Regions from separate parts of the Pseudomonas sp. YA1 genome, predicted to be linked through region 4. Evidence: predicted binding sites of a transcription regulator. Region 4 holds the regulator's gene; each other region holds the start of a gene.
What was found. The regulator FliA, encoded in region 4, starts transcription of late flagellar genes. The targets are predictions, from matches to a motif close to CTAAAGTTTNNNNNNNNNNNGCCGNTAA.
Positions count from the first base shown of each region.

Region 1 (7,742 bases), on a different contig from region 4:
CCGGCAGGATGCGCTTCAGCTTGGCGTTCATCTCGCGAAGGATGTCGGCCATCGGATAGCCCTTGGCGGTCATCCCGTAGAACACCTCGGCCAGCGGCATCGCGCCGATCGCCGCCGGCAGGCCGTGGCCGGTGAAGTCGCCGAGCAGCACGTGCATGCCGCCGGACGGCTTGTAGGCGGCCAGCAGCAGGTCGCCGTTGAACAGCGCGAGGGGCGATTGCAGGTAGCGCACGTTGCTGGCGTTCAGGCAGCCGGAATGGGCCACCTTGTCGAACACCGCCTTGGCCACCCGCTGTTCGTTGAGCAGGTGCTCGTTGTGCCGGACGATCAGGTCGCGCTGCTCCAGCACCGTTCGTTGCAGCAGGTGCAGGCGTCCCATGGCGTTGATCTTGGCTTCGAGGATCACCCGGTTGTACGGCTTGGAGAGGAAGTCGTCGCCGCCCGCCTCCAGGCTCTGCACCAGCGCCTCGGTTTCGCTGAGGGAGGTGAGGAAGATGATCGGCACCAACTCCTCGCCGGCCTGCTGCTTGATCCGCCGGGCCGCCTCGAAGCCATCCATCACCGGCATCATCACGTCCATCAGGACCAGTTGCGGCCGCTCGGTCTCGAACAGCGCCACCGCCTCCAGGCCGTTGCCGGCGGTCAGCACGCGATGCCCCTGGCGGCTGACGATGGTCGACAGCAGCAGGCGGTCGGCCGCGTTGTCCTCGGCGATGAGAATCGTCAGGCTCTCGATCCGCGCCGCCGGGGGATTCATCTCAGCTGATCTTGAACAACTGCTCGAAGTTGGAGATGGCGAGGATCTTGCGCACTTCCGGGCTGCAGTTCGCCAGGCTGATCTGCGCGTTCTCGCCGCCGGCGTGGTCGCGCAGCAGCAGGAGCATGCCAAGGGCCGAGCTGTCCAGGTAGGTGGCGTTGCGCAGGTCGACGACATAGCGTCGCGGAGTGATCGCGACGCGCTCGTAAGCGTCGCGGAAGTCCTGATGGGCCCCGAAGTCGAAGCGCCCCTGGATCTGGATGGTCAACTCTTGCCCATCGGCCGAGGGCAGCGCAGTGATGGCCATGGAAGTCTCCTGGTAGGCGTGGCGGATCGAGGGAACGCTTGAATCATGTAAGCAGTTCCCCGGCAAAGCGGCAACTTGCCAGATCACCTGACTATCAGAAATATCTGTCAATACAACTAGATCGCGCAGTCCTAAACTGCCCCGCTCCGAGCCAGCCGTCCTGTGCCGAGCGGGCTGCGACGGCGCCGCCGCGCGTGGCGCTCGGAGCCTGGGCAGTGGGCGAAAGTCTCGTCCCACCTGCCCGTCCCAAGCGGACCCGCGCCAGGCTGCCAGGTCACCCCCGGCGCAACCTGGCGCGGGTCCGCTTCCTTGCGCTACTTGGCCCGGTAGATGATGCCCGGGCTGCACTGCACCATCTGGTAGTGGTCGGGCAGGTTGTTCAACGCCTCCGAGGCGCCGAGGAACAGGTAGCCGCCAGGCTTGAGCGTGCCATGGATGCGCAGCAGGATGTCGCGCTTCACCTCGGCGGAGAAATAGATCAGCACGTTGCGGCAGAACACCATGTCGAACTTGCCGAGGCTGGCGTAGCTGTCCAGCAGGTTCAGGGCGCGGAACTCGACGCGGCTGCGGATCGCCGGCTTGACCGCCCAGCGCCCCGGCCCCTTGGCGTCGAAATAGCGTTGCAGACGCTCCGGGGACAGGCCGCGGCCCATCGCCAGGGTGTCGTATTCACCGGCCTTGGCGGCGGTGAGCATCGACCCCGACAGGTCGGTGGCGACGATCTGCACGCCCGCCTTCAACTGCCCCAGGTTGGTCTTCTCGAACTCGTCGATGGCCATCGACAGCGAGTACGGCTCCTGGCCTGACGAACAGGCCGCCGACCAGATCCGCAGGCGCTGCCCGCCGTTGGCCTTGATCAGTTCGGGAAGAACCCGCTGCTTGAGCACCTCGAACGGGTAGGTATCGCGAAACCACAGGGTCTCGTTGGTGGTCATCGCGTCCACCACCATCTCGCGCAGGCCGCCGCGCTGGGTCTGGATGCGCTGCACCAGCTCTCCCAGGCTCTTGATGCCCTGCTGCTCCATCAGCTTGTTCAGCCGGCTCGAGACCAGGTACTGCTTGTTGCTGCCCAGCACAATGCCGCAGGTCTTCTCGAGGAAGACCCTGAACAACTCGAAATCCGCATTAGCTGCCGACACGCATAAGCCTCTTCGCCCTGGGCGACCGGAACGCAGCCGGTCGCCCGTATTCACATTGTTGTCGAGGGCCGATCGCTCAGCCCGCGTCCACCGCCTTGATCCGCTCCACCACCCGCGCCGCCAGATCGTCCGGACGGAACTTGGCGAGGAAGTCGTCCGCACCGACCTTCTTCACCATCGCCTGGTTGAAGACCCCGGACAACGAAGTATGCAAGAGAATGTGCAGTTTCTGCAGGCGGGGATCGCTACGGATTTCCGCCGTCAGGGTATAACCGTCCATTTCCGGCATTTCGATGTCGGAGATCAGCATCAGCAACTCGTCTTCCGGACGCCGTCCCTCGGCGAGCATGTTCTGCAGGTACTCCAGGGCCTGGCGCCCGTCGTTGAGCGCGGTCATTTCCACGCCGACCGCCTCCAGGCAACGGGTCACCTGCTTGCGCGCCACCGACGAATCGTCCACCACCAGCACCCGCTTGGTCACCGCGCGGCTCTGGGTCTCGGCGTCCACCACGCCGTGGGACACTTCCTCGGACGTCGGTGCGACCTCCGCGAGCACTTTTTCCACGTCGATGATTTCCACCAACTGCTTGTCCACCCGGGTCACCGCGGTCAGGTAATGCTCGCGGCCGGCGCCCTTGGGTGGCGGATGGATCTCTTCCCAGTTCATGTTGACGATGCGCTCCACCGAGCGCACCAGGAAACCCTGCACCTTGGTGTTGTACTCGGTGATGATCGCGAAGCTGTTGGTCAGGTCCTGCAACCCGCGGCGGCCGGTGGCCAGCGCCAGGTCGAGGATCGGAATGGTGCCTCCGCGGATGTTCGCCACCCCGCGCACCACCGGGCTGGACTTGGGCATCACCGTCAGGCGCGGGCACTGCAACACCTCTTTCACCTTGAACACGTTGATGCCGTAGAGCTGGTTACCGTCCAGACGGAACAGAAGCAGCTCCAGACGGTTCTGTCCGACCAACTGCGTGCGCTGGTTGACTGAATCCAAAACACCGGCCATTGGCGCTCCCCTCAGACGGTCGTACCGGACTCCGGCACGACCATTGCTTAACCCGTTGCATGAAACAGGCAACGACAGTTTTTCGACGAATAATGGCCCGTAGCCATACTTCTCTACGGTTTTTACCCGTTTTGCTCGGGCTCGGCTACCTGTGCGCGGCTAACAACAGCCAGGCCCAGGGTTTTACCGCTCCCGAGGTACTTATCGGCTCCACCCAGGGGTTTCTTGAATTCAAGGTAGAAGAATATCTGCAGAATAGCGGACTCGACGGGCGCTACCAGATTCAGGTCAATCGCGTCGACCCGCGCTTGCGCCTGGCCGAATGCGACAGGGACTTGACGCTCAGCCAGGAAAGTCCGGCACAACCGATCGGCAGGGTCACCGTGCGCATCGGTTGCGAAGGCAGTGCGCCCTGGACCATCTTCATGCCGGCCCAGGTGAAACTGTTCCGCCAGGTAGTGGTCGCGGTGCAGCCACTCAAGCGCGCGCACGTGCTGGAGGATGCCGACATCGCCCTGGTCGAGCGCGACGTCGGCCTGCTGACCCAGGGCTACCTGACCGATCCGGCCCGCGTCGTCGGGCAGAAGCTGCGCCGACCGGTGGTCAACGACCAGGTGCTGGCGCCGGTCTTCCTCGAGCAGGCCGAGGCCGTGCGCAAGGGCGACCAGGTGGTGATCCTCGCGCGCACCGCCACCATCAACGTCAAGATGCCCGGCGAGGCGCTGTCCGATGGCGCCCCGGGCCAGCAGATCCGCGTGCGCAACCTGCGCTCGCAGCGGATAATCAAGGCCCGCGTGATAGAACCCGGCACGGTCGAGGTGAATATGTAGAGGGAAAGCCGTGGCCGGTAGCGCTGGCGCTACCCCGGCGGGTTTCTCTAAACTGGGAAACGACGCACGAAAATAAGTCCTAAAGTTTTTCAAGCCTTCGCCGAAAAGCTAGGCAAGCGTCCAATACCTTCGAGGTTTACAACCATGGTCATCGACTTCAACCGGCTGAATCCCGGCAGCACGCCAGCCACCACCGGCCGTACCGGCAGCACCGCCGCGGGGCGTCCCGACGCCACTGGCGCCGACAAGGCAGGCCAGGCCGCGACTTCCGCTCCGAAGAGCGGCGAGTCGGTGCAGATCAGCGAAACCGCCCAGAACATGCAGAAAGTCACGGACCAGCTGCAGACCCTGCCGGTGGTCGACAACGATAAGGTTGCCCGGATCAAGCAAGCGATCGCCGATGGCACTTATCAGGTCGACAGCGAGCGTGTTGCCAGCAAGCTGCTCGACTTCGAATCCCAGCGCTGACCTCGAAGGACGCGCTGGAGGACATTGGACGCCGAATGAACTCCCGAGCCCGAGATGCCTGACTCCCCTACCCTGCTCGATCTGTTCGCCGAGGATATCGGCCACGCCAGCCAACTCCTGCAGTTGGTCGACGAAGAATTCCAGGCCCTGGAACGGCGCGAACTGCCGGTCCTGCAACAGCTTCTCGGGGCCAAGCAGCCACTGATGCAGCAACTGGAGCGAAATGGCCGGGCCCGCGCGGAAATCCTCCGCGAAGCCGGCGTTTCCCTCGACCGCGAAGGCCTTGCCCGCTACGCCCGCGAGCGTGCGGATGGCGCCGAGCTGCTGGCGCGCGGCGACGAACTGGGCGAACTGCTGGAGCGTTGCCAGCAGGCCAACCTGCGCAACGGGCGGATCATCCGCGCCAACCAGGCTTCCACCGGCAGCCTGCTGAACATCCTCCGCGGCCAGGACGCCCCGAGCCTGTACGACAGCCGCGGCGGCACCGCCTCGAGCAGCCGGCAACGCCCGCTCAGCCAGGCCTGAACCCGACCAGCACACGTATCAAGGCACAGTGCTATCATTGAGGCATTCGTGCCCCAGGAGAGCATTGAAGGTGCCCAACCCGTTCGTCGAAGAAGCGGGGCCGCAACCCCCAAAGGTGCTCAAGGCCCCCGTGGAAATCCAGGCCAACCTGCGCCTGCTGCAGGATAGCCGCGACTCCCTGCTGATCACCTTTGCCGATCGCAACCAGCGCTTCCAGAGCTTCCTGGTGGACATCGACCGCGACCGCGGGATGGTCGCGCTGGACGAACTCATCCCCAACACCGGCGAACGTTTCCTGCAGAACGGCGAGGCGTTTCGCGTCGAAGCCTTCCACGAAGGCGTGCGTATCGCCTGGGAATGCGAGCGCCCGGTGCAGTTCGGCGAACACGACGGCGTCCCCTGCTACTGGGCCGCCCTTCCCGCCGAAGTGCTCTACCACCAGCGCCGCAACGCCTACCGCGCCAGCATCAAGCAGAGCCAGCCGATCGCCGCGGAAATCGCCGGGGAAAAACTCCGCGCGCCGCTGAGCGGACAACTGCTGGATATCTCCGCCACCGGCGCCAAGCTGCGCTTCGCCGGCAATGTCGCCGAACGCCTGCATCCCGGCGAGATCTACGAAGACTTCAGCGCCCAGTTGCCACAGGGCGCGATCAGCAGCGCGATCGAACTGCGTCACGTGCGCTTCGACGAAAAGCTCGACGCGACCTTCGCCGGCGTCCGCTTCAGCGAGATGAGCGGCCTCGCCCAGCGCCAGGTGGATCGCTTCGTCTACCAGTTGCAACGCGAAGCCCGGCGCTTCGAGAAAGACGAACTGTTCTGAGTCTCACAGGACCACTCCCAGCGCCGCCAGGCGCGGCAGGTCCTCGGGACGGTCGACGTCCCAGAGCGCCGGCAACAGGTGATGCTCCCAGCCCAGTTGCCGGAGACGCTCGCAGGTCAGCGCCAGCAGGCGGTCTCCGCCCCAGGGCATCGACTCGAACAACAGCGGGTCGACCCGGGTCAGGCCGAGCAGCGCGTAGCCGCCCCGCTCCACCGGCCCCAGCACCGCCTGGTGGCGGCCCAGGGCGGTGCAGGCCGCTTCCAGGTAGTCGCCGTCCAGCACCGGGCAGTCGTGGCGAATCAGCAGTACCGCCTCGCTTTCCGCCAACCCCAGCGCCGCGATACGCCGCATGCGCTCGCCGGGATCGCCGGCCGGCTGGCTCATCAGGCTCCAGCCCAATGCCATAGCCAGCGTCTGCAGATCGCTGTCCAGATCGTCGTCGAACCAGAGGATGCGGGCACTGAAACCGCGATCGGGCAGGCGCAGGGCGCGTTCCAGCAATACCCGCTGCAAGCGTCCCGCGCTCTCCTCGCCGATGGCCTGGGCGATCTTCGGCCGCCGCTGCCCTGGCGGCAGGTTGCGCACCATCAGGTGAAGGGAAAGCGTCGGACTCATCGCAACCTCTCCTGCCTATCGGCTCCCGCGGCGAGCGGAATTCAGTTCTGCATCGCGCCGTCGGCCTGCGGCGCGTCGGGCTCGCCATCGACCATCTGTTCCTGCACCGCCTGTTCGTCTACCCGCGGATCGAGCGCCGCGACCAGCGGGGAGCTGGTCATGTTGTCCGGGGTCGGCACGTGGTGCAGCGGCGCGTCGTCGACCCGGTGCAGGCCGCTGACCTTCTCCGGATGGACCCGCCAGACCAGGATCAGCGCGCAGGCGCTGACGAACGCATATAGCATGTTAGCGCCAAACAGCCGCATCAGCGCGCCGGCCGCCAGCGGCCCGATGCAGGCGCCGACGCCGAAGGTCACCAGCAGCATGGCCGTTAGCGAAACCCGTCGCTCGGTCTCCACATGGTCGTTGGAAAAGGCCACTGCCAGCGGATAGAGGGTGAACTGCAACATGCTCGCGGCGATTCCCAGGGCCAGCAGCAACGCCAGTGGCATCTGTTGCAACAATGCCAGCGGCAAGGCGAACAGGCACAGCAGGATGGCGCAGGCGCGGATCAGCCAGGCGCGGTCGCGACGGTCGGACAGCCAGCCGAGCGGCCACTGCACCAGCAGCCCGGCGAAGATGCAGGCGCCCATGTACAGGCCGACCTCCTCGTTGGGCAACCCCAACTGGTTGGCGTACAGCGGCGCCAGGCCATAGAAGGAGCCGACCACCAGCCCCGAGACCAATACGGTGGTCAGCGACTGCGGCACCCGGCGGATGAAGAAACGTGGTTCGAGCGGCGCCGGGCGCAGCGCCGCGGGGTGGATCTTGTGGGTCAGGGCCAGCGGCACCAGGCACAGGGCGAAACAGAAGGCCACCAGCATCAGCAATTCCGGCCCCAGTTGCGGATGCGCCACCAGGATCATCTGGCCGAGCACCAGGCCCAGGTAGGAAGCCGCCATGTAGCCGCCGAACACCGCGCCGCGCTGGCTGGCATCGGCCTGCTCGTTGAGCCAGCTCTCGATCACCATGTACTGGCACATCAGGCCCAGGCCCATCACCATGCGCAAGGCGATCCACGCCGGCAGCCAGGGCAGCAGGCCATGGCCGAGGACCGCGGCGGTGACCACCCCGGCGCAGGCGACGTAGGCGCGGATGTGGCCGACCCGGGCGATCAGCCGGTGACCGACCTTGCCGCCCAGCACCAGGCCGAAGTAGTTGGCTGCCATCAGCGCGCCGACCCACAGGCCGTCGACCTTGTCCGCCGCCAGGCGCAGCGCCAGGTAGGTGCTG
Region 1 is NZ_JBZWBG010000009.1:81,095-88,836, reverse strand. It holds gene hsbR (two-component system response regulator HsbR) at 1-757, opposite strand, end outside; gene hsbA (anti-anti sigma factor HsbA) at 759-1,064, opposite strand; gene cheR (protein-glutamate O-methyltransferase CheR) at 1,379-2,203, opposite strand; gene AC4OR5_RS14480 (chemotaxis protein CheV) at 2,280-3,212, opposite strand; gene flgA (flagellar basal body P-ring formation chaperone FlgA) at 3,344-4,042, shown strand; gene flgM (flagellar biosynthesis anti-sigma factor FlgM) at 4,187-4,510, shown strand; gene AC4OR5_RS14465 (flagella synthesis protein FlgN) at 4,565-5,035, shown strand; gene flgZ (flagellar brake protein FlgZ) at 5,064-5,855, shown strand; gene AC4OR5_RS14455 (TIGR04282 family arsenosugar biosynthesis glycosyltransferase) at 5,859-6,470, opposite strand; gene AC4OR5_RS14450 (MFS transporter) at 6,512-7,742, opposite strand, start outside.
Region 1: a site for FliA is predicted at 4,122-4,149, ahead of flgM (flagellar biosynthesis anti-sigma factor FlgM). Genes of this name have one in related genera too.

Region 2 (7,742 bases), on a different contig from region 4:
CGCGGCGAGGTTCTTCCGATCTCTCAGACGCACCTGCAGGCGGCGTTGCACCGGGGCGAAGATGATCGCCAGGATGGTGCCCCAGAACACCGCGCCGTAGAACGGCAGCAAGAGCCAGCCGAAGGCGAGCGTGACCACCGCCAGCAACAGGAGAAAAGTCCGGGATTCCAGTTTCGTGTCGAGCATGTCCAATCCATCTGGCAGTGGGAAGCAAAGCATTAGTCAGCCGGCGGAGGTGGATCGTTCACGACTGCCGGCCGACTCCGCCGAATAATGACAGGAAGGCTCTGTGGCGCACCACTGCCGGCTGGCTCTTTTGCCGGCAGCGGTCGCGCGGGGGAAGGGTCAGATGCGGAACTGACCGACCAGCCGGCCCAGGCCCTGGCCCAGTTGCGCCAGGCTGCGGGCGGTCTGCGCGCCCTGCTGGGCCTCGTCGGCGACGCTGTCCACCGCGCCGGCGATCTGGTGCACGCTGCGGTTGATCTCCTCGGCCACCGCGGTCTGTTCCTCGGCGGCGCTGGCGATCTGCGCGTTCATCGCGTTGATGGTGGCAATCAACTGGGCGATGGCGTCCAGCGAATCGCCGGCCTGGTTGGCCTGGTTGCTGGTGCCCTCGCCGGCCTCGCCGGAACGGCGCATGGCGTCGACCGCGGCGTTGGTGCCCTGCTGCAGACGATCGATCATGCCCTGGATTTCCTGGGTGCTCTGCTGGGTGCGGCTGGCCAGCGCCCGCACTTCGTCGGCGACCACCGCGAAGCCACGTCCGGCCTCGCCGGCACGGGCCGCCTCGATGGCCGCGTTGAGCGCCAGCAGGTTGGTCTGTTCGGCAATCGAGCGGATCACCCCGAGCACGCTGACGATCGACTGCACGTCCTGTTGCAGGCTGTCCAGCGAGGAACCGCTGTCGCGGATCTCGTCCACCAGCGAGTGGATGCGCTCGATGCTGCCGTCCACCACGCGCTTGGCCGCCTGGCCTTCGTGGTCGGTCTGCTGCGCGGCCTCGGCGGCGCGCTGGGCGCTCTGCGCCACTTCATGGGCGGCGGCGGACATCTCGTTGATCGCGGTGGCGACCTGGTCGGTCTCGTGGCGCTGGCGCTCCATGGCCTGCTCGGAACGCTCGGCCTGGGCCGACATCTGCTCCACCAGTTGCTTGAGGTCGCCGGTCATCCCGGCGATCTGCCGCACCAGACCGTGGATCTTCTCGACGAAGCGGTTGAAGGAACCGGCCAGCTCGCCCAGCTCGTCGTGGCTGGTCACCGGCAGGCGACGGGTCAGGTCGCCTTCGCCGGCGGCGATGTCATCGAGGTTCTGGCGGATCTGGTGCAACGGCCGCAGCATCGCGTTGGCCACCGCCAGGCCGATCACCAGCAGGACCACCAGGAGGACCCCGGCGATCGCCACGATGCTGGCGATCAGGGTGCCGATACGCTCGTCGATGGCTTGCTTGATCTCCACCAGTTGAGCCTCGACGCCGTCGAGGTTGATCGCCGAGCCGATCACCATGTCCCACTTCGGCAGGTACAGGGTATAGGACAGCTTGGGCACCATGACGCTTTCGTTACCCGGCAGCGGCGAGGTATAGGTCACGTAGTGGCTGCCGTTCTTGCCTGCCTCCACCAGTTCGCGGTTGAGGTAGACGCCGCTGGGATCGCGGCGGTCGCGGAAGCTCTTGCCGACGTCCACCGGGCTGTCGCCACGGAACAGGCGCACCACCTGGGAGTCGTAGCCGAAGATATAGCCGTCCTTGCCGTACTTGACCTTCGACAGGCGCGCAATGGCCTCGGCGCGGGCATTCAGGTCGCCGTTGGCCGAGCGGTCGTACTCGGCCTGGATACTGCCCATGGCGATCTGCACATAGTGCTCAAGTTCGGCACGACGGTCGCCGAGCAGGCGCTCGCGGGTATCCTTGACTTCGGTATCAGCCTGTTTTTTCAGGATCAGCACCGCTCCGCCGCTGAGCACCAGGGCGAAGAGCAGCACCGGCACCATGGCCAGCAGGAGGACTTTGGATTTCAGGGTCAGACGCATCATCAACTCCTAGCATGACGCCCAATAAAAAACGGGATTCCCGTTTCATCGGCAATCCCGTCGGAAGCTTAAGCGGCCGGCCCGACATTCCGTCAGGCGACCGCCCGAAATGGGACTCAGAGCAACATCGCGGCGGCCCAGCCGAACACCAGCAACGGCAGGTTGTAGTGCAGGAAGGTCGGCACCACGGTGTCCCAGATGTGATTGTGCTGGCCGTCGACGTTGAGCCCGGAGGTCGGCCCGAGGGTCGAGTCCGACGCCGGAGAACCTGCATCCCCCAGCGCGCCGGCGGTGCCGACGATGCTGACGATGGCCAGCGGGCTGAAGCCCAGTTGCACCGCCAGCGGGACGAAGATCGCGGCGATGATCGGCACGGTGGAGAACGACGAGCCGATGCCCATGGTGACCAGCAGGCCGACCAGCAGCATCAGCATGGCGCCGACCGCCTTGCTGTTGCCGATCCAGGCCACCGAGGCGTCGACCAGGCTCTGCACCTCGCCGGTGGCCTTCATCACCTCGGCGAAACCGGCCGCGGCGATCATGATGAAACCGATGGTGGCCATCATCTTCATGCCTTCGGTGAACAGGTCGTCGGTCTCCTTCCAGCGCACCACGCCGGACAGCGAGAAGACCACGAAACCGACCAGCGCGCCGATGATCATCGAGTCCAGCCACAGCTGCACGACGAACGCGGCGACGATGGAGACCCCGGCCACCGCCAGGCTTTTCGGGCTATAGCTGACATCGACGCGTTCGGCCTGCTCGATCCGCTGCAAGTCGTAGACGCGCTTGCGGCGGTAGCTGAACAGCACCGCGATGAGCAACCCGGCGAGCATGCCCAGGGCCGGGATGAACATGGCGTGGGTGACGTTGATCCCGCTGACGTCGACGCCGTTGCGCGCCACGTTGGCCAGCAGGATTTCATTGAGGAAGATGTTGCCGAAGCCCACCGGCAGGAACATGTACGGGGTGATCAGGCCGAAGGTGATGACGCAGGCGATCAATCGCCGGTCGATCTGCAGCTTGCTCAGCACATAGAGCAGCGGCGGCACCAGCAGCGGGATGAAGGCGATATGGATCGGCAGGATATTCTGCGAGGATACCGCCACGCAGAGCAGCAGGCCGACCAGGATCCACTTGAACGCACCGGCGCCCTTGCCCTGCTCGTCGTGCCGGCCGAGCAGCGCCAGGACCTTGTCGGCCAGCGCATGGGCCACGCCGGAGCGAGCGATGGCCACGGCGAAGGCGCCGAGCATGGCGTACGACAGGGCCACCGTGGCCCCCCCGCCGAGGCCGCCGTTGAAGGCCTTGAGAGTCCCCTCCAGGCCTAGGCCACCGAACAGTCCACCGACCACCGCGCCGATGATCAGCGCCAGCACGACATGCACACGGCAAAGGCTGAGGACGAGCATCAGTGCGACCGCCAGCACCACTGCGTTCATCGTTGAACTCCTTGCAAATGAAACGAACCCGGCCGCCTGCGACCGAAAAAAGGGGCGTACTCTGCTACAGCCATCCCCGCCTGTCAAAGCCGCGCATGGGCGAATGTCGCCTGGCTATAAACCGTTGTGCACGGTTCTTGCGTGCGATTCGCCGCACGACGGCAATCCGGCGCCAGCGAACGAACCGTCGTCAAGAATGGGCGAGCCCTGCCGATAAGCCTTGGGCCCCCGCAGTTTCTTCGTACAAGGACCCCTCCCATGTTCCTTCGCCGCCTGTCCATCCAATGGAAGATCACCCTGCTGGCAGGCCTCTGCCTGCTCGGCGTGGTCGCCTTGCTGGTCGGCCTTTCGGTCTACCGCATGCAGCACAGCAGCGTACTGGTGAAAAGCGCCAGTACGCAGATGCTCGACGAATCGGCGCGCCTGCGCCTGGAAGCCCGCGGGGAATTGCAGGCGTTGCGCATCCAGCGCTATTTCATGGATGCCTTCCAGTACGGCAAGGGTTTCTCCCGGCAGATCCTGTTCCTCCGCGACCAGGCGCAGAAGCGCTTCCTCGACGCCTACGACCTGCGCGAAGACCTGACCCGCCAGGTGCGCACCGCGCTCGCCGCCAATCCCGAGGTGCTCGGCCTGTACGTGGTCTTCGAACCCAACGCACTGGACGGCAAGGACGAACTGTTCGTCGACCAACCCGCCCTGGGCAGCAACGACAAGGGACGCTTCTCCCTGTACTGGGCGCAGGCCACGCCGGGACAGCTGGAGTCCGAGTCGATGGTCGAGTCCGAACTCGCCGACACCAGCAGCGGGCCCAGCGGCGCGGCCTACAACGCCTGGTACACCTGCCCGAAGGAAAGCGCTCAACCCTGCGTGCTCGATCCCTACTTCGATAAGGTCGGCGAGCGCCAACTGCTGATGACCAGCATCGCCTTCCCCCTCGAACTGGATGGCAAGGTGATCGGCGTGATGGGCCTGGACATCAACCTGAGCAACCTGCAGGCGCTCAGCGAACAGGGCAACCGCGAACTCTACGACGGCGTCGGCCAGGTCGGCATCCTCAGCCCGGCCGGGCTGTTCGCCGGCAACAGCCGCGACGCCGGCCTGCTCGGCAAGAACCTGGCCAAGGCGGATCCGCAGCACGCCGGCGAACTCCTGCAACTGCTGGCCGCCGGCAAGAGCCAATTGTTCAACGAGAACGACGACCTCAAGGTGCTGCAACCGTTGCAGCCGATTCCCGGCGCCAAGCCCTGGGGCGTGCTCCTCGAAGTGCCGAAGAGCGCCCTGCTCGGCCCGGCCCTGGCGCTGGAGCGGCAACTGGACGACATGCGCCGCGAAGGCACCTGGGTCGAGCTGGGCCTCGGCCTCGGCGCCGCGGTGCTCGGCCTGCTGGTGCTGTGGCTGACCGCCCGCGGCGTAACCCGGCCGATCCTCGGCGTCGCCCACATGCTGCGCGACATCGCCAGCGGCGAAGGCGACCTGACCCAGCGTCTGCCGCACACCGGGCGCGACGAGCTGGGCGAACTGGCCGGTTGGTTCAACCGTTTCCTCGACAAGCTGCAGCCGATCATCCGCGACGTGAAGGTCTCGGTGCGCGATGCGCGCAGTACCGCCGACCAGTCGGCGGCGATTTCCAGCCAGACCAGCGCCGGCATGCAGCAGCAGTTCCGCGAGATCGACCAGGTCGCCACCGCATCCCACGAGATGACCGCCACTGCCCAAGACGTCGCCCGTAGCGCCGCCCAGGCCGCCGACGCCGCGCGCGGTGCCGACCAGGCGACCCGCGACGGTCTGGCGCTGATCGACCGCACCACCCAGAGCATCGACAGCCTGGCCGCCAACCTGACCAGCGCCATGGGCCAGGTCGAGCAACTGGCCAGCAGCAGCGAGGAAATCGGTTCGGTGCTAGAAGTGATCCGCGCCATCGCCGAGCAGACCAACCTGCTGGCGCTCAACGCGGCCATCGAGGCGGCCCGCGCCGGCGACGCCGGCCGCGGCTTCGCGGTGGTCGCCGACGAAGTGCGCAACCTCGCCCGGCGCACCCAGGACTCGGTGGAACAGATCCGCGGGGTGATCGAAGGCCTGCAACAGGGCACCCGCGACGTGGTCGACGCCATGCACGGCAGCCATCGCCAGGCCCAGGGCAGCGTCGAGCAGGTGGATGAAGCGGTGGCCGCGCTGCAACGGATCGGCGAGGCGGTGACGGTGATCAACGACATGAATCTACAGATCGCCAGCGCCGCCGAGGAACAGAGCTCGGTAGCCGAGGAGATCAACCGCAATGTCGCGGCGATCCGTGACGTCACCGAGTCGCTGTCGAGCCAGGCCGAGGAATCGGCCCAGGTCAGTCAGTCACTGAACCGCCTGGCCAACCACCAGCAGGGCCTGATGGAACAGTTCAAGGCCTGACCGTTCACGGCCTGAATAGCGCCGGGGGACCGTAGGTCCCCCAGATCGCCAGGCGGGCCAGCGAGCGCAGCCAGCCACGCAGACGCGCCGGGGCTCCCGCCTCGGCCACCTTCGCTGCCGCTGTCCCGGCCTGTCGCGGCTCGCCGCGCTCGCTGCGCAACGCGTTTTCCACGGCCTGCTCGTAGCGAGCCTGCGCGGGTAACCGCGGCGACCGCCCCTCCTCTCGCTGTCCACTGGACTCGCCCAACAGGAACACCAGCACCGGCAGCATCAGCGCCCAGCGCCAGCGGCCCGTACTCGTCCGCCGTTTCATCGTCCAAGACCTCCTTGCAAGAAGCCCGGGATGCTAGGGAAAGCGCAGGAGGAAATCTTGCCGGGACTGTCGGCAAATGGTGAAGAACTGTTAAGCCCTGGCGGCGCGGCCGCTCTTCTGCAACGACAACTCGATGCTCACTCGCAGGCCGCCCAGCGGGCTGTCTTCGAGACTCAGGCGGCCACCGCAGGCCTCGGCGATGTCGCGCGCGATGCCCAGGCCCAGGCCATGGCCGCTGACCTGCTCGTCGAGCCGGGTACCCCGCTCGAGCACCGCCTGGCGCTGGTCGGGGAGGATGCCGGGGCCGTCATCGTCGACCTTCAGGCGGACCATGCCCTCGCCCTGCGCGACAGTCAGGCGGACTTCGCTATCGGCCCACTTGCAGGCGTTGTCCAGCAGATTGCCGAGCATCTCCAGCAGGTCCTCGCGGTCCCATGGCAGGCGCAGCCCCGGTGGCGCGCTCCAGCTCACCTGCAGGTGCGGGCCGTGGATCAGGCGCAGGGTGTCGCACAGCGACGGCAACTCCTCGGCGCAATCGAAATGTGCGCCAGGCAGCGCTTCGCCGACCAGGCGCGCCTTGCCCAACTCGCGACCGAGGCGCTGCTGGATCTGTTCCAGCTGTTCGCGCAGGACCTGTTGCAACTCCGGCTGGCGCGCCATCTCCTCGCGCTCGGCGAGGCTGACCAGCACCGCCAGCGGCGTCTTCAGGGCGTGACCGAGATTGCCCAGGGCGTTGCGCGAACGCTTCAGGGTCTCCTCGGTGTGCGCCAGCAGGTGGTTGATCTGCTCCACCAGCGGCTCCAGCTCCTCGGGAGCCTGGTTGTCCAGTTGGCTACGCTGGCCCTGCTGCAGTTGGGCGATCTGCAGGCGCACCTCCTCCAGCGGACGCAGCGAACGACGCACGGTCAGGCGCTGCAACAGCAATACCAGGAGCAGCGCCAGGGCGCCGGCGCCCAGGCCCATCCACTGCACACGGGCGAAGCTTTCCAGGATCGGCGTATAGTCCTGCGCCACCACGATCCGCAGCTTCTGGCCCATGCGCTTGTAGTGGCCGCGGAACACCAGCAGTCGCTGCTCCTCAGGCCCATCGACCAGACCCTGCACCAGCCCTTTCTTGTGCGGCACCTCCAGCTCGCTGTCCCACAGGGAGCGTGAGCGCCAGGTGTCCTTTTCCAGCTCGATGACGAAATAGCGCCCGGAATACGGGCGCTGGAACGCCGGGTTGAGGCGTTGCTCGTCCAGTTGCATGCCGTTCGGCCCGCGTACCATGGCCACCAGCAGGTTCTCCGCCTCCTCGCGCAGGTTGCCGGCGAAATAGCGCCGCAGGCCCTGGTCGAACAGCCACAGGCCGGTCTGCGCGAGGACCAGCCCGACCACCAGCAGCACCGCGAACAGGCCGACGCTCAGGCGCCGCTGGATCGACCTCATCCGGCGGCCACCCCGGCGTAGCGGTAGCCCTGGCCACGGCGGGTCTCGATCACCTCGCGGCCGAGCTTGCGCCGCAGGTGGTTGACGTGGACCTCGATGACGTTGGAATCGCGTTCGGTCTCGCCGTC
Region 2 is NZ_JBZWBG010000019.1:34,361-42,102, forward strand. It holds gene AC4OR5_RS24255 (AI-2E family transporter) at 1-186, opposite strand, end outside; gene ctpM (methyl-accepting chemotaxis protein CtpM) at 346-2,031, opposite strand; gene AC4OR5_RS24265 (Na+/H+ antiporter family protein) at 2,145-3,470, opposite strand; gene AC4OR5_RS24270 (methyl-accepting chemotaxis protein) at 3,729-5,873, shown strand; gene AC4OR5_RS24275 (hypothetical protein) at 5,878-6,186, opposite strand; gene carS (two-component system sensor histidine kinase CarS) at 6,277-7,614, opposite strand; gene carR (two-component system response regulator CarR) at 7,611-7,742, opposite strand, start outside.
Region 2: a site for FliA is predicted at 3,660-3,687, ahead of AC4OR5_RS24270 (methyl-accepting chemotaxis protein). Genes of this name have one in related genera too.

Region 3 (7,742 bases), on a different contig from region 4:
CTGGGCACTCAAGGAATGGTCGGTATTCGCCGGCCTGATGCTGTTTTCCTTCAATATATCCGCCAGCCCAGAGTGGGTTCGCCGTATCGCCCTCTGGGGGGTGGTCGTGTTGGGAGGGTTCTTCTGCTACCAGTTCCTGCTTTCCTATCTCGCGGCCTTCGTCAGCGGGCTCCGTGAGTTGAATCCCAGGGTTCTGCTCAGCGGCTTTTCCAACGTCCGGACCATGGGGCAGTTCCAGGCCATGCTGCTGCCGCTGATGGCTGCGCTGGGGTTGTACCTGCGAGAGACCGGGCGGTTCAGACTGTCCTGGCTTGTCATGCTGCTGCTGGCCATCCAATGGTGCATCTCCTTCGCCTTGGCTGGACGCGGGCTCTGGTTGGGTTTCGCCGTCGCGCATCTCGCGCTTTGCTGGATCGGCCCCGTGGGGCGCCGATTCTTGATCGTCCAGTTGTCCGCGGCATTCGTCGGACTGGCGCTCTATTTCCTGCTAATGGTTGCCTTGCCGACCTGGCTAGGTATCGACATGACCCTCATGTCCGGTATGCGCAGTGGTCTGTCTCTGCGCGACGTGTTGTGGCGAGATGCCTGGGGCATGTTCGTAGCCCATCCTTTGCTTGGGGTCGGGCCCATGCATTTCTCGGCGGTGCCGAACAGCGTCGGTGCCCACCCGCACCAGATGCTGCTGCAGTGGTTCGCTGAATGGGGCGGGGTCGCTGGCCTTCTGGTGGTTGGACTGATGACCCTTGGTCTGCTTCGCGGCGCGCGTTACCTGCGTGAACAGGGCGATCCGATGGACGCCGGACTGTGGCTGGCCCTCGTTTCGGTCCTGGTCTTGGCCCAGGTGGACGGCGTGTTCGTCATGCCCTTCACCCAGACCGTATTGGCCTTGCTGGTAGGCATCGCCATGGCGCGCTGGTCGAAGCCGGTCGTGCCGTCCCCCGCACAGCGCTGGCTCTGTCGGGGCCTGGCTGTCGTTGTCATTGTCGTGCTGGGGCGCGTGCTGCTGCTCGAGGTGCCGGGGCTGACCGCGGCCGAGGAGCGCTACCTGGAAATCCACGGCGGCGGTGAGGCGCCACGTTTCTGGATTCAGGGTTGGATTCCCATGTGAGGGGAATATCGGTTGAAATCCGGCTGTGCCGAGTGATACCTTCCCCGCGCCGCCGGATTAGCTCAGTCGGTAGAGCAGCTCATTCGTAATGAGAAGGTCGGGGGTTCGATTCCTCTATCCGGCACCAGTCGCAATAAAAAGCCCCGCTTCGGCGGGGCTTTTTATTGCCTGCGATTCATTCAGAGGGTGAGGCGCATGGACAGGTCGACGGCCCTGACGTCCTTGGTCAGGGTGCCGATGGAGATGTAGTCGACGCCGGTCTCGGCGATGTTGCGCAGGGTGCTCTCGTTGATTCCGCCGGAAGCTTCCAGCTTGGCACGGCCGGCGGTGAGGGCGACGGCGGTGCGCATGCCGTCCAGGCTGAGTTCGTCGAGCATGACGATATCGGCGCCGGCCTCCAGTGCCTGGCGCAGTTCATCGAGGTTCTCCACTTCCACTTCCACCGGCTTGCCGGGTGCTATGCGCCGGGCCTCGGCGATTGCCCGGTCGATACCGCCGCAGGCGGCGATGTGGTTTTCCTTGATCAGGAAGGCATCGTAGAGGCCGATGCGATGGTTGTGGCAACCGCCGCAGGTGACCGCGTACTTCTGCGCGAGGCGCAGGCCTGGCAGGGTCTTGCGGGTGTCGAGGAGCTTCACCGCGGTGCCGGCGACCAGGTCGGCGTAGTGCTGGCTGCGGGTAGCGGTACCGGAAAGCAGCTGGAGGAAGTTCAGCGCGCTGCGCTCGCCGGTGAGCAGCGCGCGGGCCGGACCTTTTAGCTGGAACAGCATCTGGTTCGGCTCGACTCGCTGGCCGTCCTCCACCTGCCAGGTCACCAGCACTCGCGGATCGACCTGGCGGAAGACCTCGTCGACCCAGGCGCGGCCCGCGATCGTCGCGTGCTCGCGGGTAATCACCCGGGCCTCGGCCTCGCGTTGTGGATCGATCAACTGAGCGGTAAGGTCGCCGCCGCCGACGTCTTCCGCCAGAGCGGTACGGACGTTGGCCTGGATTTCGCCTTGGAGGTCGGCAAGGGTGAGGTTAGGCATGGCGGGCTCCTGTACGAGATCGGGCGATTATACGGAGCGCGGCGGACGGCGTCTGTGCCTGCCTGGGCGCCGGTCGGGACGGCCGCCATTCATCGGCCTTCGCTTGTGTGAAGAGAGTCATGTCTATAGGAAAACCCTCTATCTAGATTTGAAAGTATCTCTATAATGAATGTAGATACTTGTTTTTGACGCCTGGAAATTGACGTTACGGACGACGCCAATCGATCCTCTGTGCCCGATTTTTGCCATTCCATGCGCGGCCGCGAGGGTGGCAGGAGAGTCCCGATGCAGAACGATGCCAATGTGGTGCACCTGACCAGGGTCGCTTCCGAGCCGTCGCCGAACGCCGGAGCGGGGCGCCTGCCGGTCATCCTCGTGCAGGTGCGCGACAAGGCGGCGCTGCAGCTGAAACAGGCGTTGCAGGCGTTGTTCGACAACGCCGACGACACCCTCTTCGAAATGGCCGACCGAGCCACCAGCAACCTCGAACAGAACGCTTTCTTCGAAGCCATGCGCGACCTGCGCCTCAAGCGCAAGAGTATCGAGCGGGTCTACCTGCAGAAGGTCTTCGAGGAGTTCTCGGCGCTCAACCAGGTACAGTCCGGCAAATCCGTGCCGACCCTGGATACCGTGTCCTTCGACAGCCTCAGCCTGGTACAGAACGAGGAACTGGAGGAGTCCGTCGCGGTGGACGCGATGGTGGCGCGGGTGATGAGCCGCGATGCCACCGCGCTGGCCCACCTGAGCACCCGCCTGAACACCCTGGTCGGGCGGAAGGTCGACGAGAAGAGCAATCCCCTCGCTCCGCGTCCGCTGACCGCGGATTTCCTCGATGCCTGCCAGGGGCTCGGCGTCGAGATCAAGGTCAAGCTGATCATTCTCAAGCTGTTCGAGAAGTACGTCCTGGCCCATTGCGACCAGTTGTACGCCGAGGCCAACCAGATCCTGGTCGCTGCGGGCGTGCTGCCGGAACTCAAATCCGCACTGCCGCGGCGTCAGCACGCTGTCCGTCCCGAAGCGGTACGCGATGCCGGGACCCTGCAGGCACAGGCTGCGCTGCTCGACGGCGGCCAGCAGGAAGTCTTCGGCGCGCTGCAGGAACTGCTGGCGCAGGTCCGCGACAATCCTTCCTTCTACCGTCGCGAAACGCCTGAGAATGCCGCGCCGATTTCCAGCAACGACCTGATGCGCCTGCTTTCCCACCTGCAACAGCACTTGCCGGGCCCTGGCGCCGTGGAGTTCGACGTCCGCGACGGGGTCGACCAACTGCTCCAGCGGGTCAGCCACAAGAGCGGCCGTTCTCGGGTGGTCGGCCAGGTGGACGATGACGTCATCAACCTGGTGTCGATGCTGTTCGAATTCATTCTCGACGACCGCACCCTGCCTGATTCGCTGAAGGCCCTGATCGGTCGGATGCAGATCCCGATGCTCAAGGTGGCCCTGCTCGACAAGACCTTCTTCAGCCGCGGTAGCCATCCGGCACGTCGCCTGCTCAACGAGATCGCATCCGCGTCGCTGGGCTGGGCCGAACACAATGATGCCCGGCGCGACAGCCTGTACCAGAAGATCGAACAGGTCGTGATGCGGCTGTTGAACGACTTCGTCGACGACCCGGCGATCTTCGCCGAGTTGCTGGAGGACTTCATTGCCTTCACCGGCGACGAGCGCCGCCGCAGCGAGCTCCTCGAGCAACGCACCCGCGACGCCGAGGAAGGCCGCGCCAAGGCCGAACTGGCTCGTCAGGACGTGGAGCAGGTGCTGAACCAGCGACTGCTCGGCAAGGTCCTGCCGGAGGTGGTGGTGCGCCTGCTGCGGGATGCCTGGAGCAAGGTGATGCTGCTGATCTGCCTCAAGCATGGCAAGGTTTCGGCCGAGTGGCGGGAGGCCCTGGATACCATGGACGAGCTGATCTGGAGCGTCGGCCCGCATGATGATCCGCTGTCCCGCCAACAGTTGCTGGAGCGCGTGCCAGGCCTGCTCAAGGCGCTGCGCGAGGGATTGGCCAGCGCAGCCTTCGATCCGTTTTCCACCGGTGAATTCTTCAGCCAGCTGGAAACCCTGCATGTCCAGGGCCTGCAGCGCGACAAGCGCGGCGAGGCGGCGGTCGCGGACAGCCCCCTGCTCGACGAAGCGACCCCGGGCACGGCCGCGGAAAAGCCCCGGGCGCCGGTCATGCTGCGGGTGGTCGAGGAAATCGTCCTGACCTCGCCGGACGCCGCCCCGGCGCCTGTCGAGAGCGAAGTGCGCCTGCCGGACAACGACGAGGCACTGCTGCGGGTCGATGCGCTGCGTGTCGGCAGTTGGGTGGAAATCCAGGAGGACGCCGAGCACAAGCTGCGCTGCAAGCTGGCGGCAGTGATCCGGCCCACCGGTCGCTACATCTTCGTCAATCGCACCGGGATGAAGGTCCTGGAAAAGACCCGCATGGGCCTGGCGGTGGAGTTTCGCCGGCAGGCGGTACGCCTGCTGGACGATGCCTTGCTGTTCGACCGGGCCCTGGAGTCGGTGATCGGCAACCTGCGGCGCCTCAAGGGCGCCTAGCCGCTTCTCGAGGACCCGGCGGATGCCGGGTCTTTTCGTTCTTGCGGGTAATACCTTTCCTCGAAGCATGTCGAAGCGGCCGATCCAGAGCCCGCCTGATCGTCATTCCGGCGCCGCTGGATTAGAGTGGGGGCTCGTTCAGGAGCCCGTATGCATTTCGATTCCGTTACCGGCTGGGTCCGTGGCGTCCGCCACTGCCCTTCACCGAATTTCAACCTGCGTCCGCAAGGGGACGCGGTGTCGCTGCTGGTCATCCACAATATCAGCCTGCCGCCGGGACAGTTCGGCACCGGCAAGGTCCAGGCGTTCTTCCAGAATCGCCTGGACCCGAACGAACATCCCTATTTCGAGGAGATCCGCCACCTGACGGTTTCCGCGCATTTCCTCATCGAACGCGACGGCGCCATCACCCAGTTCGTCTCCTGTCACGACCGCGCCTGGCATGCCGGGGTTTCCTGCTTCGACGGTCGCGAGGCGTGCAACGACTTCTCCCTTGGCATCGAACTGGAGGGGACCGACACGGAACCGTACACGGACGCGCAGTACACTGCCCTGGCCGGGCTGACGCGGCTGTTGCGCGTGGCCTTCCCGGGGATCACCCCGGAACGCATCCAGGGCCACTGCGATATCGCCCCGGAGCGCAAGACCGATCCCGGCGAGGCTTTCGACTGGTCGCGCTACCGCGCCGGATTGACCGATTCCAAGGAGGAAACATGACGTTCCTGGTGTTGCTGCTGGCCCTTGCGCTGGAGAAGTTCTCCGGCTGGCGCCGGCGTATCCAGCGCGATGGCGCCTGGCTCGCCTGGCTGAGCCTGGTCGAGGACCTGCCCTCGGTGTCCCGCCGCTCCTGGCTGGGGCTGCTGCTCGCGGTGGTCCTGCCGTTGCTGCCGCTGGCCCTGCTGCTGACATTGCTGCAGCCGCTGGCCTATGGCTGGTTGAGCCTTCCGCTGCATCTTCTGGTGGTGGTCTACAGTCTCGGCCGCGGCGACGTCATGGCCGACCTCGGGCCGTTCCGCGACGCCTGGCGGCGCGAGGAGGCCCAGGCTGCCTTCCATGTCGCCGAACGCGATCTGGGGATCCTGGGCGGCAGCGAGAGCGAACTGATCGGCCGGGTGCACGGCCATCTGCTCTGGCAGGGCTACCAGAGCTTCTTCGCGGTGATCTTCTGGTATGCCTTGCTCGGCCCGGTGGCGGCCCTGGCCTATCGCCTGCTGGCACTGGCGCTGGAGCACGCCCGCCAGCCGGCGTTGCGCGAACAGGCGGCGCGCGTCCGGCATATCCTCGACTGGTTGCCGGTGCGTGCGCTGGTGCTGAGCTTCGCCCTGGTCGGCAACTTCCTCGCGGTTATCCGCGTGCTGCTGCACTGGCTGCTGGCCTGGGACATCTCGGCGGCCGCGCTGCTGGGCAAGGCCGGGCGGGTCGCCAGCGATGTCGAAGCGGTCGAACTGGGTGCCGCCGGCGTCGCCAGCCTGGATGCGCTCTGGCAATTGCTGGTGCGCGCGGCCGTGCTCTGGTATGCCGTGTTCGCCTTCTGCGCGCTGTTCCTCTGAGCGTAGCGACGGGGAATCCGCTTGCGATTCCCCGTTAACCTTAAGTTACAGAACACCAGGCCGATATCGGGTACACAGGTGAACGTGTCCGCATGATTTCGAAAGGCCATTACCGAGCGGACTCCGTGCGTCAATGTCGCCACGCGGCGGCATCTCTCAGAACGATAAGAACAATCAGGAGACGTCTGGGTGAAGACCGTACTCTATCCCGCCATCGCGCTGATGAACCGGCTCAGCTTCGGCATGAAGTTCGGCCTGATCAGCGTGCTGTTCTTCCTGCCGCTGCTGATCACCAGCTTCTATCTGGTGCGCGATGCCTATCGCCAATTCAGCGACACCCGGATCGAACTGCAGAGCTTGACGCTGCTGGGTAGCGGACTTCAGATCCGGCGTGGCCTGGAGTCCCTCAACGATCTGTTGCAGATCAATGCGGTCATCGGCCAGTCCGGCAAGGCCGGCGATCTGGAAGCGCGCATCGCGGACGTCCAGAAGGGGCTGCGCGGGCGGCTCGAGGCGCTGGCGCCGCTCAGCGAGGATGGTGCGGCGGTAGCCGAATTCGAGGCCCAGCGCGACCGGTTGCTCAACGGCTTGCAGGCCGTGGAGGCCGAAGGGTCCTTGCAGGGCAAGGGCGCACGGGCGGAGAAGCTGCTCGGTAGCGCACAGGTATTCATCAAGTTGCTCATCGCCCAGGCCGGGCTCAGCCAGGACAGCCAGCGCCAGGTGCGCCAGCTCAGCGAGCTGGTCGGTTCGATAACGCCGGAGGTGACGGCGGCCATCAGCAAGGGGCGCGCCATCGGCGCCTACTCCCTGGGCCAGGGTTTCCTCAATTCGTCCTCCAGCGCGCGGCTCGACGAACTGCTGCTGGAGTTCGAGAAACTGCATGGCGAGTACGGCCTGAAGCTGCAGGAGTCCCTGGCCGGCAGCCCACCGGCGCTCGAGGAGGCCGCCCAGGCCAGTCGCGAGACCCTGAAGAGCCTGGGGCAGTTGTTCGAGGACCGGGTGATCGTGGCCGAGACGCTGGATACCCCGTGGACGCAGTTCTACGATCAGGTCAGCGCGGCGATGGACAAGACCTACCAGCTCGACGACGCCGTTCTCGGCTATCTCGATACCCAGTTGCAAAAGCGCCTGCAACAGGTGCGCACGCAGATGCTGTTGCTAGTCGCCGCGCTGGCCGTGGTTTTTGCAGCGATCCTATACCTCTACGGCGGTTTCTACGTTTCCACCCGCGCCACCCTGAAGGATCTCGGGCGAATGATGGAGCGCGTCGCCGGCGGCGACATGACGGTCAGCTTCCAGGCCCGCAGCCGTGACGAGCTGGGCGAGCTGGGACAATCGTTCAACGAATCGGTGGCGAAGATCCACGACCTGATCGAGCGGGTCAGCCAGACCGTCGGCGAGGTCGAGCGGCAGACCCTGCGCGTCGAGTCGGTGTCGGCCGAAAGCAACCAAGCGGTAGCCGGGCAACGCAGCCAGATCGAGCAGGTGGCCACGGCGATGAACCAGATGGCCGCT
Region 3 is NZ_JBZWBG010000004.1:83,463-91,204, forward strand. It holds gene AC4OR5_RS06760 (O-antigen ligase family protein) at 1-1,108, shown strand, start outside; tRNA gene AC4OR5_RS06765 (tRNA-Thr) at 1,160-1,235, shown strand; gene nadC (carboxylating nicotinate-nucleotide diphosphorylase) at 1,288-2,136, opposite strand; gene AC4OR5_RS06775 (DUF1631 domain-containing protein) at 2,422-4,677, shown strand; gene ampD (1,6-anhydro-N-acetylmuramyl-L-alanine amidase AmpD) at 4,828-5,394, shown strand; gene ampE (regulatory signaling modulator protein AmpE) at 5,391-6,227, shown strand; gene AC4OR5_RS06790 (methyl-accepting chemotaxis protein) at 6,417-7,742, shown strand, end outside.
Region 3: a site for FliA is predicted at 6,267-6,294, ahead of AC4OR5_RS06790 (methyl-accepting chemotaxis protein). Genes of this name have one in related genera too.

Region 4 (7,742 bases):
CGCCATCGGCATGATCCAGCATTCGATGTCCTTCGGCGACGCCGGCAAGGTCTACGCCCTGCTGACCATCGGTGACGGCCTGGTGGCACAACTGCCGTCGCTGCTGCTGTCGACCGCGGCGGCGATCATGGTGACGCGGGTCTCCAGTTCCGAGGACATGGGCCAGCAGGTCAACCGGCAGATGTTCGCCTCGCCCAAGGCGCTGGCGATTTCCGCGGCGATCCTGATCGCCATGGGCGCCGTGCCGGGCATGCCGCATGTTTCCTTCATCGGCCTCGGCGCCCTGGCCGGCGCTGCTGCCTACTGGATCTGGCACCGGCAGAACAAGGCCAAGCAGGTCGCCGAGCAGGAGGTACAGCGCCAGCAGGAGCTGCTGCCGGCGCAGCGTGCCCAGGAGGTCAAGGAACTGGGCTGGGACGATGTCACCCCGGTGGACATGGTCGGCCTGGAAGTCGGCTACCGGCTGATCCCGCTGGTCGACCGCAACCAGGGCGGGCAACTGCTGGCGCGGATCAAGGGCGTACGCAAGAAGCTGTCCCAGGAGCTGGGCTTCCTGATGCCCTCGGTGCACATCCGCGACAACCTCGACCTGCTGCCCAACGCCTACCGCCTGACCCTGATGGGGGTCAGCGTGGCCGAAGCGGAGATCTATCCCGATCGCGAGCTGGCGATCAACCCCGGCCAGGTATTCGGCAGCCTCAACGGCATCGCCGGCAAGGACCCGGCCTTCGGCCTGGAAGCGGTATGGATCGAGCCCGGCCAGCGCGACCAGGCGCAGTCGCTGGGCTACACCGTGGTGGATGCGAGCACCGTGGTCGCCACTCACCTGAATCAGGTGCTGCACAAGCACGCCCACGAGCTGCTGGGCCATGAAGAAGTGCAGCAGCTCCTGCAATTGCTCGCGCGCAGCTCGCCGAAGCTGGCGGAAGAGCTGGTGCCGGGGCTGATTTCCCTGTCCACCCTGCTCAAGGTCCTGCAGGCGCTGCTCCAGGAGCAGGTGCCGGTGCGCGACATCCGTACCATCGCCGAGGCCATCGCCAACGTCGCTCCGCGGAGTCAAGATCCCGGCGCGATGGTCGCCGCGGTTCGCGTCGCGTTGTCCCGCGCAATCGTGCAAAGCATTGTCGGGCTTGAGCCGGAGCTGCCTGTGATCACGCTCGAGCCGAGGTTGGAACAGATTTTGCTGAACAGCATGCAGAAGGCCGGACAAGGCTCCGAGGACGGCATGTTGCTGGAGCCGGGAATGGCCGAGAAGCTGCAACGCTCGCTGATCGAGAGCGCGCAACGCCAGGAGATGCTCGGTAAGCCGGCGATCCTGCTGGTTGCCGGGCCGATCCGCTCGATGATGTCGCGCTTCGCGCGGATGGCGGTGCCCAGCATGCATGTGCTGGCCTACCAGGAAATCCCGGACAACAAGCAAGTCACCATCGTCGCGACGGTGGGGCAGAACTGAACGAGGGCTGCGCCGGCTCCAGGGCCGGCACACCGGGCAACCTGAGGTTGCCGGCAAGACTACTGAACTGAGGGGTTCGGGCAATGCAAGTCAAACGCTTCTTCGCCGCCGATATGCGTCAGGCCATGAAACTGGTCCGCGACGAACTGGGTCCGGACGCCGCGATTCTCGGCAACCGCCGGGTCGCCGGCGGCATCGAGCTGACCGCGGCGCTGGATTACCAGGCCCCGCCGGCGCCGAGCAAGCCCAACCCGGCGCTGGAAGTGGAGCTGCGCAAGACCCAGGCGCGGATCGCCGAGGCGCGCGCCGAATTGACGGCGCGTCCGGCGGAAAACCAGCGCAAGGACCGTCAATTGTTCGCCGAGGAGAAGCCGGCGCGTCCGTCCCTGGCCGAGTCCATGACGGCGGCGCAGGCCAAGCCCCAGGCGGGCGGCCAGACCCTCGAGGCAATGCGTTTCGAACTGAACGGCCTGCGCGAGCTGATCGAGGTACAACTGGGTTCCATCGCCTGGGGCCAGTTGCAGCACCAGCGTCCGCAGCAGGCCAATCTCTGGCGGCGCCTGCAGCGCATGGGCTTGCCGGCGGAGCTGAGCAAGCCGTTGCTGGAGCGGGTCGCCGCGGTGGGCGATACGCGCCAGGCCTGGCGCATGCTGTTGGCGCACCTGTCGCGTGCCGTGCAGACCCCCGAGCAGGACCCGCTCGACGCGGGCGGCGTACTGGCCCTGGTCGGCCCGGCAGGCGCCGGCAAGACCACCACCCTGGCGAAGATGGCCGCGCGCTACGTCCTCAAGTACGGCGCCCAGAGCCTGGCGCTGGTGAGCATGGACAGCTACCGGATCGGCGCCCAGGAGCAGATCAAGACCCTCGGTCGGATCCTCAACGTACCGGTGACCCTGGTCGATCCCGGCCAGTCGCTGATCCAGGCCCTGGCGCCGCTGGCGCGCAAGCGCATGGTGCTGATCGATACCGCCGGCCTGCCGGCCAGCGACCCGGCATTGCGCATGCAGCTCGAGGCACTGGCGTCGCCGAGCCTGAACGTGAAGAATTACCTGGTGATGGCCACCACCAGCCAGAGCCAGGTGCTCAAGTCGGCCTACCAGACCTATCGGCACTGCGGGCTGGCGGGTTGCATCCTGACTAAGCTGGACGAGGCGGGCAGCCTCGGTGAATCGATGGCGCTGGCTATCGCCCAGCGTCTCCCGGTAGCCTATCTGGCGGATGGGCCGCGGATTCCGGACGACCTGCAGGTGGCGCGCAGTCACCAACTGGTCAGCCGGGCGGTGAGCCTGCAGGCACCGGAAGAGCCCAGCGAGGACGCCATGGCCGAGATGTTCGCCGGGCTCTACCAGCAACCGGCGCGGCGTGCCGGCTGAGGACGTGGGAAGAACCGCGCGTGGCGCGGGTGACGGAAGCGAAGGTGGCTTCCGCCGGGCCGGGAACGATGGCGCATCATTCCCGCCAATACCGGAGAGCGCTGGAAGGGGCGTTCCGGGAAGACGACAACACAAGGTATGAAGCAGATGGGTAGCATGCATCCCGTACAGGTGATCGCAGTAACTGGCGGCAAGGGCGGCGTCGGCAAGACCAATGTGTCGGTGAACCTGGCACTGGCTCTGGCCGATCTCGGCCGTCGCGTCATGCTGCTGGATGCCGACCTCGGCCTGGCCAACGTCGACGTCCTGCTGGGACTCACGCCCAAGCGCACCCTGGCCGACGTGATCGAGGGACGCTGCGAACTGCGCGATGTCCTCCTCCTCGGTCCCGGTGGCGTGCGCATCGTTCCCGCGGCCTCCGGCACGCAGAGCATGGTGCACCTCTCGCCCATGCAGCATGCGGGGCTGATCCAGGCGTTCAGCGATATCAGCGACAACCTCGATGTCCTGGTCGTCGACACTGCCGCCGGAATCGGCGATTCGGTGGTCAGTTTCGTCCGCGCCGCGCAGGAGGTGCTGCTGGTCGTCTGCGACGAGCCGACCTCGATCACCGATGCCTACGCCCTGATCAAGCTGCTCAACCGCGACCACGGCATGACTCGCTTCCGGGTCCTGGCCAACATGGCCCACAGCCCGCAGGAAGGACGCAACCTGTTCGCCAAACTGACCAAGGTCACTGACCGTTTCCTCGACGTCGCACTACAGTATGTAGGTGTCATCCCTTACGACGAGTCGGTACGCAAGGCCGTGCAGAAACAGCGAGCCGTATACGAGGCATTCCCCCGCTCGAAGGCGTCCCTGGCCTTCAAGGCGGTCGCGCAGAAGGTCGACAGCTGGCCGCTGCCGGCCAACCCGCGCGGGCACCTGGAGTTCTTCGTCGAACGACTGGTCCAACACCCCGCGACAGGTTCGGCCGTATGACAGCGGCCTCTGGAGTGCGTATGTATAGCAAGGCGCAAGCGCAGAACTCCCAGGAGCAACTGATCCAGCGTTACGCACCACTGGTCAAGCGCATCGCCTATCACCTGCTCGGCCGCCTGCCGGCCAGCGTGCAGGTGGAGGACCTGATGCAGGCCGGCATGATCGGCCTGCTCGAGGCCGCGAAGAAATACGACGCCGGCAAGGGCGCCAGCTTCGAGACCTATGCCGGCATCCGCATCCGTGGGGCCATGCTCGACGAGGTCCGCAAGGGCGACTGGGCGCCGCGTTCGGTGCACCGCAACACGCGCATGGTGACCGACGCGATCCGCGCGATCGAGGCGAGAACCGGACGCGACGCTAAAGATCACGAAGTTGCTGCCGAACTCCAATTGAGCCTCGAAGATTACTACGGCATCCTCAGCGACACGCAGGGCAGCCGCCTGTACAGCTTCGACGACCTGTTGCAGGACGGCGAACATGGATTGCCGGAAGACACCAGCCTCAGTCACAACGAACCGATCCACGGCCTGCTCGACGAACGTTTTCAGGCGGCCCTGGCGGATGCCATCGCCAAGTTGCCGGAGCGCGAGCGCCTGGTGCTGGCGTTGTATTACGACGAGGAACTCAACCTCAAGGAGATCGGCGAGGTACTGGGCGTCAGCGAATCGCGGGTCAGCCAGTTGCACAGCCAGTGCGCCGCGCGTTTGCGTGCGCGCCTGGCCGATTGGCGGTCGGCCTGAACCGGCCTCGACCGCAGCTTGTAACCGTTAACGCAAAAGAATGTGTGGCGCGTCCCCTGGGGCGCGCTCTGGTCTGTACGGAGGTTTACTTGGACAAGAACATGAAAATTCTCATCGTGGACGACTTTTCCACGATGAGACGCATCATCAAGAACCTCTTGCGGGACTTGGGCTTCACCAATACCGCCGAGGCCGACGACGGCACCACGGCGCTGCCGATGCTGCACAGCGGCAATTTCGACTTTCTCGTCACCGACTGGAACATGCCGGGCATGACCGGCATCGATCTGCTGCGCGCGGTTCGCGCCGACGAGCGCCTCAAGCACCTGCCGGTGCTGATGGTCACCGCCGAGGCCAAGCGCGACCAGATCATCGAAGCGGCCCAGGCCGGGGTCAACGGCTATGTGGTCAAACCCTTCACCGCTCAGGTCCTGAAGGAAAAGATCGAGAAGATTTTCGAGCGGGTCAACGGCTGAAGCCGGCCAAGAGGGTGTCATGGTGCTTGGTAACGATTCCACGGGCGACGAATTCGAATCGACCCTGAAAAAACACGCGCGCGAACTGGTGGACTGTCTCGAACGGGGGCACTTCCAGCAGGCGGTGCAATTGATCCAGGAGCTCAGCCAGGCCAGGGACCGTGGCCTCTACCAGGAAGTGGGCAAGCTGACCCGCGAACTGCACAACGCCATCGTCGATTTCCAGATCGACCCGCATTCCCCCCACGCGCAGGAAATGTCGCAGATCGCCGATGCCACCGATCGTCTTTCCTACGTGGTGGAAATGACCGAGAAGGCCGCCAACCGGACCATGGACCTGGTGGAGCAGAGCGCCCCGCTGGTCAACCAACTGGGCGACGATTCGCGGGAGCTGCACCAGGAGTGGCAACGCTTCATGCGCCGGGAAATCGACGCCGACGGCTTCCGCGAGCTGGCCAAGCGCATCGAACAGTTCCTCGTGCGCAGCGGCGAGAACGCCGGCCAGTTGTCCTCGCAGCTCAATGACATCCTGCTGGCGCAGGATTACCAGGACCTGACCGGCCAGGTGATCAAGCGTGTCACCAAGCTGGTCACCGAGGTCGAGAGCAACCTCGTGAAGCTGGTCTGGATGGCCGGCCAGGTGGACCGTTACGCCGGAATCGAGCACGACCACGTGAGCATGCGCCACCAGGCCGCGCTGGAGCGTTCGGCCAAGGGCGAGGGGCCGCAGGTCGCCGCGGAAAAACGAGAGGATGTGGTGTCCGGGCAGGATGACGTGGACGATCTGCTGTCCAGCCTGGGTTTCTGACCCGCCCGGCTCAAGACTGCGGCATCGCTGCCGTTAAGTAAGCATTGAACGCTGGCATCCGCGGGCTGCCGGCACAGCCTTCGTCATGCCGATGATCCCGGCGGGCGGGCTGAAGTCGGTCCGGAAAGCCGGGCCGGTATTTCCGGCAGGACAGCGGTCCTGCCGATCCTTTCGAGTAACACGTCTCTGGGAGCAGCCGAATGAGCTTCGACGCCGATGAAGAAATCCTCCAGGACTTCCTGGTTGAGGCCGGCGAGATTCTCGAGCAATTGTCCGAGCAACTGGTCGAGCTGGAGAGCCGGCCGGACGACATGGACCTGCTCAATGCCATTTTCCGTGGGTTCCATACGGTCAAGGGCGGTGCCGGCTTCCTCCAGCTGAACGCGCTGGTGGAATGCTGCCACATTGCGGAAAACGTCTTCGATATCCTGCGCAAGGGCGAGCGGCGCGTCAGCTCCGAACTGATGGATGTGGTGCTGCAGGCGCTGGATACGGTCAACGCGATGTTCGACCAAGTGCGCGAGCAGTCCGAACCGACCCCGGCGACGCCCGAACTGCTGGCGGCCCTTGCCCGCCTGGCCGAGCCCGAGGGCGCCGCGCCCGCGGAACCTGTGCAAGCGCCGCCAGCGGCCGTTCCGCCAGCCGAGCCTGCGGCGCCGCCGGAAGCGCCCGCGCAGAGTGCCTCCAGCGATATCACCGACGACGAGTTCGAGCAGTTGCTGGATGCTCTCCAGGGCGACGAAGCGCCGGCCTCCGCCGTTGCAGAAGCGCCCGCGGCTCCCGCTGGCGACGAGATCAGCGACGCCGAGTTCGAGGCGTTGCTCGACCAGTTGCACGGCAAGGGCAAGTTCGTCCCGCCGGCGGTCTCGGCCGAGCCTGCGCAAGTCCCCGCCGAGGCGGTCGAGCCGGCCGCGGCTGCCGCTGGTGACGATATCAGCGACGACGAGTTCGAGGCGCTGCTCGACGAACTGCACGGCAAGGGCAAGTTCGGCGATGTCCCGGAAGCCGCCGGCACACCCGCCGCACCGGCTGCCGCGGCTCCAGCGGCTGCGCCGGCGGAGCCGGGCAAGGCGCCGGCCGCCGCGGGCGGCGATGAGATCAGCGACGACGAGTTCGAGTCGCTGCTCGACGAACTGCACGGCAAGGGCAAGTTCAACGGCGCCTCCGAGGCCGTGGCGGCCGCCGCGGCGGTAGCCAAGAACATCGCGGCGAAGAGTCCCGCGGCGAAACCGGTCGCTCCGGCCAAGGCCGCCGCCGCGCGTCCGGCGGCGCCCGACAGGCCGGCGGCGAGCGAGGCGGAGACCACCGTGCGGGTGGATACGGCGCGTCTCGACGAGATCATGAACATGGTCGGCGAGCTGGTGCTGGTGCGTAACCGCCTGGTGCGCCTGGGCCTGAACAGTGGCGACGAGGCCATGGCCAAGGCCGTGGCCAACCTCGACGTGGTCACCGGCGACCTGCAGATGTCGGTGATGAAGACTCGCATGCAGCCGATCAAGAAGGTCTTCGGCCGCTTCCCGCGCCTGGTTCGCGACCTGGCGCGGAACATGAAGAAAGAGATCAACCTGGAGCTGGTGGGCGAAGAGACCGACCTCGACAAGAACCTGGTCGAGGCCCTCGCCGATCCGCTGGTGCACCTGGTGCGCAACGCCGTCGACCACGGCATCGAGAGTCCGGAGGAGCGCGAGGCCGCCGGCAAGCCGCGGGTCGGCCAGGTGGTGCTGTCAGCGGAGCAGGAGGGTGACCACATCCTCCTGATGATCACCGACGACGGCAAGGGCATGGACGCCGAGGTGCTGCGCAACAAGGCGGTGGAGAAGGGCCTGCTGGAGCGCGATGCGGCGGACCGCCTGACCGACCTGGAGTGCTACAACCTGATCTTCGCCCCGGGTTTCTCGACCAAGACCGAGA
Region 4 is NZ_JBZWBG010000008.1:243,612-251,353, forward strand. It holds gene flhA (flagellar biosynthesis protein FlhA) at 1-1,453, shown strand, start outside; gene flhF (flagellar biosynthesis GTPase FlhF) at 1,537-2,826, shown strand; gene fleN (flagellar synthesis regulator FleN) at 2,965-3,807, shown strand; gene fliA (RNA polymerase sigma factor FliA) at 3,804-4,547, shown strand; gene AC4OR5_RS13735 (chemotaxis response regulator CheY) at 4,649-5,023, shown strand; gene AC4OR5_RS13740 (protein phosphatase CheZ) at 5,043-5,831, shown strand; gene AC4OR5_RS13745 (chemotaxis protein CheA) at 6,032-7,742, shown strand, end outside.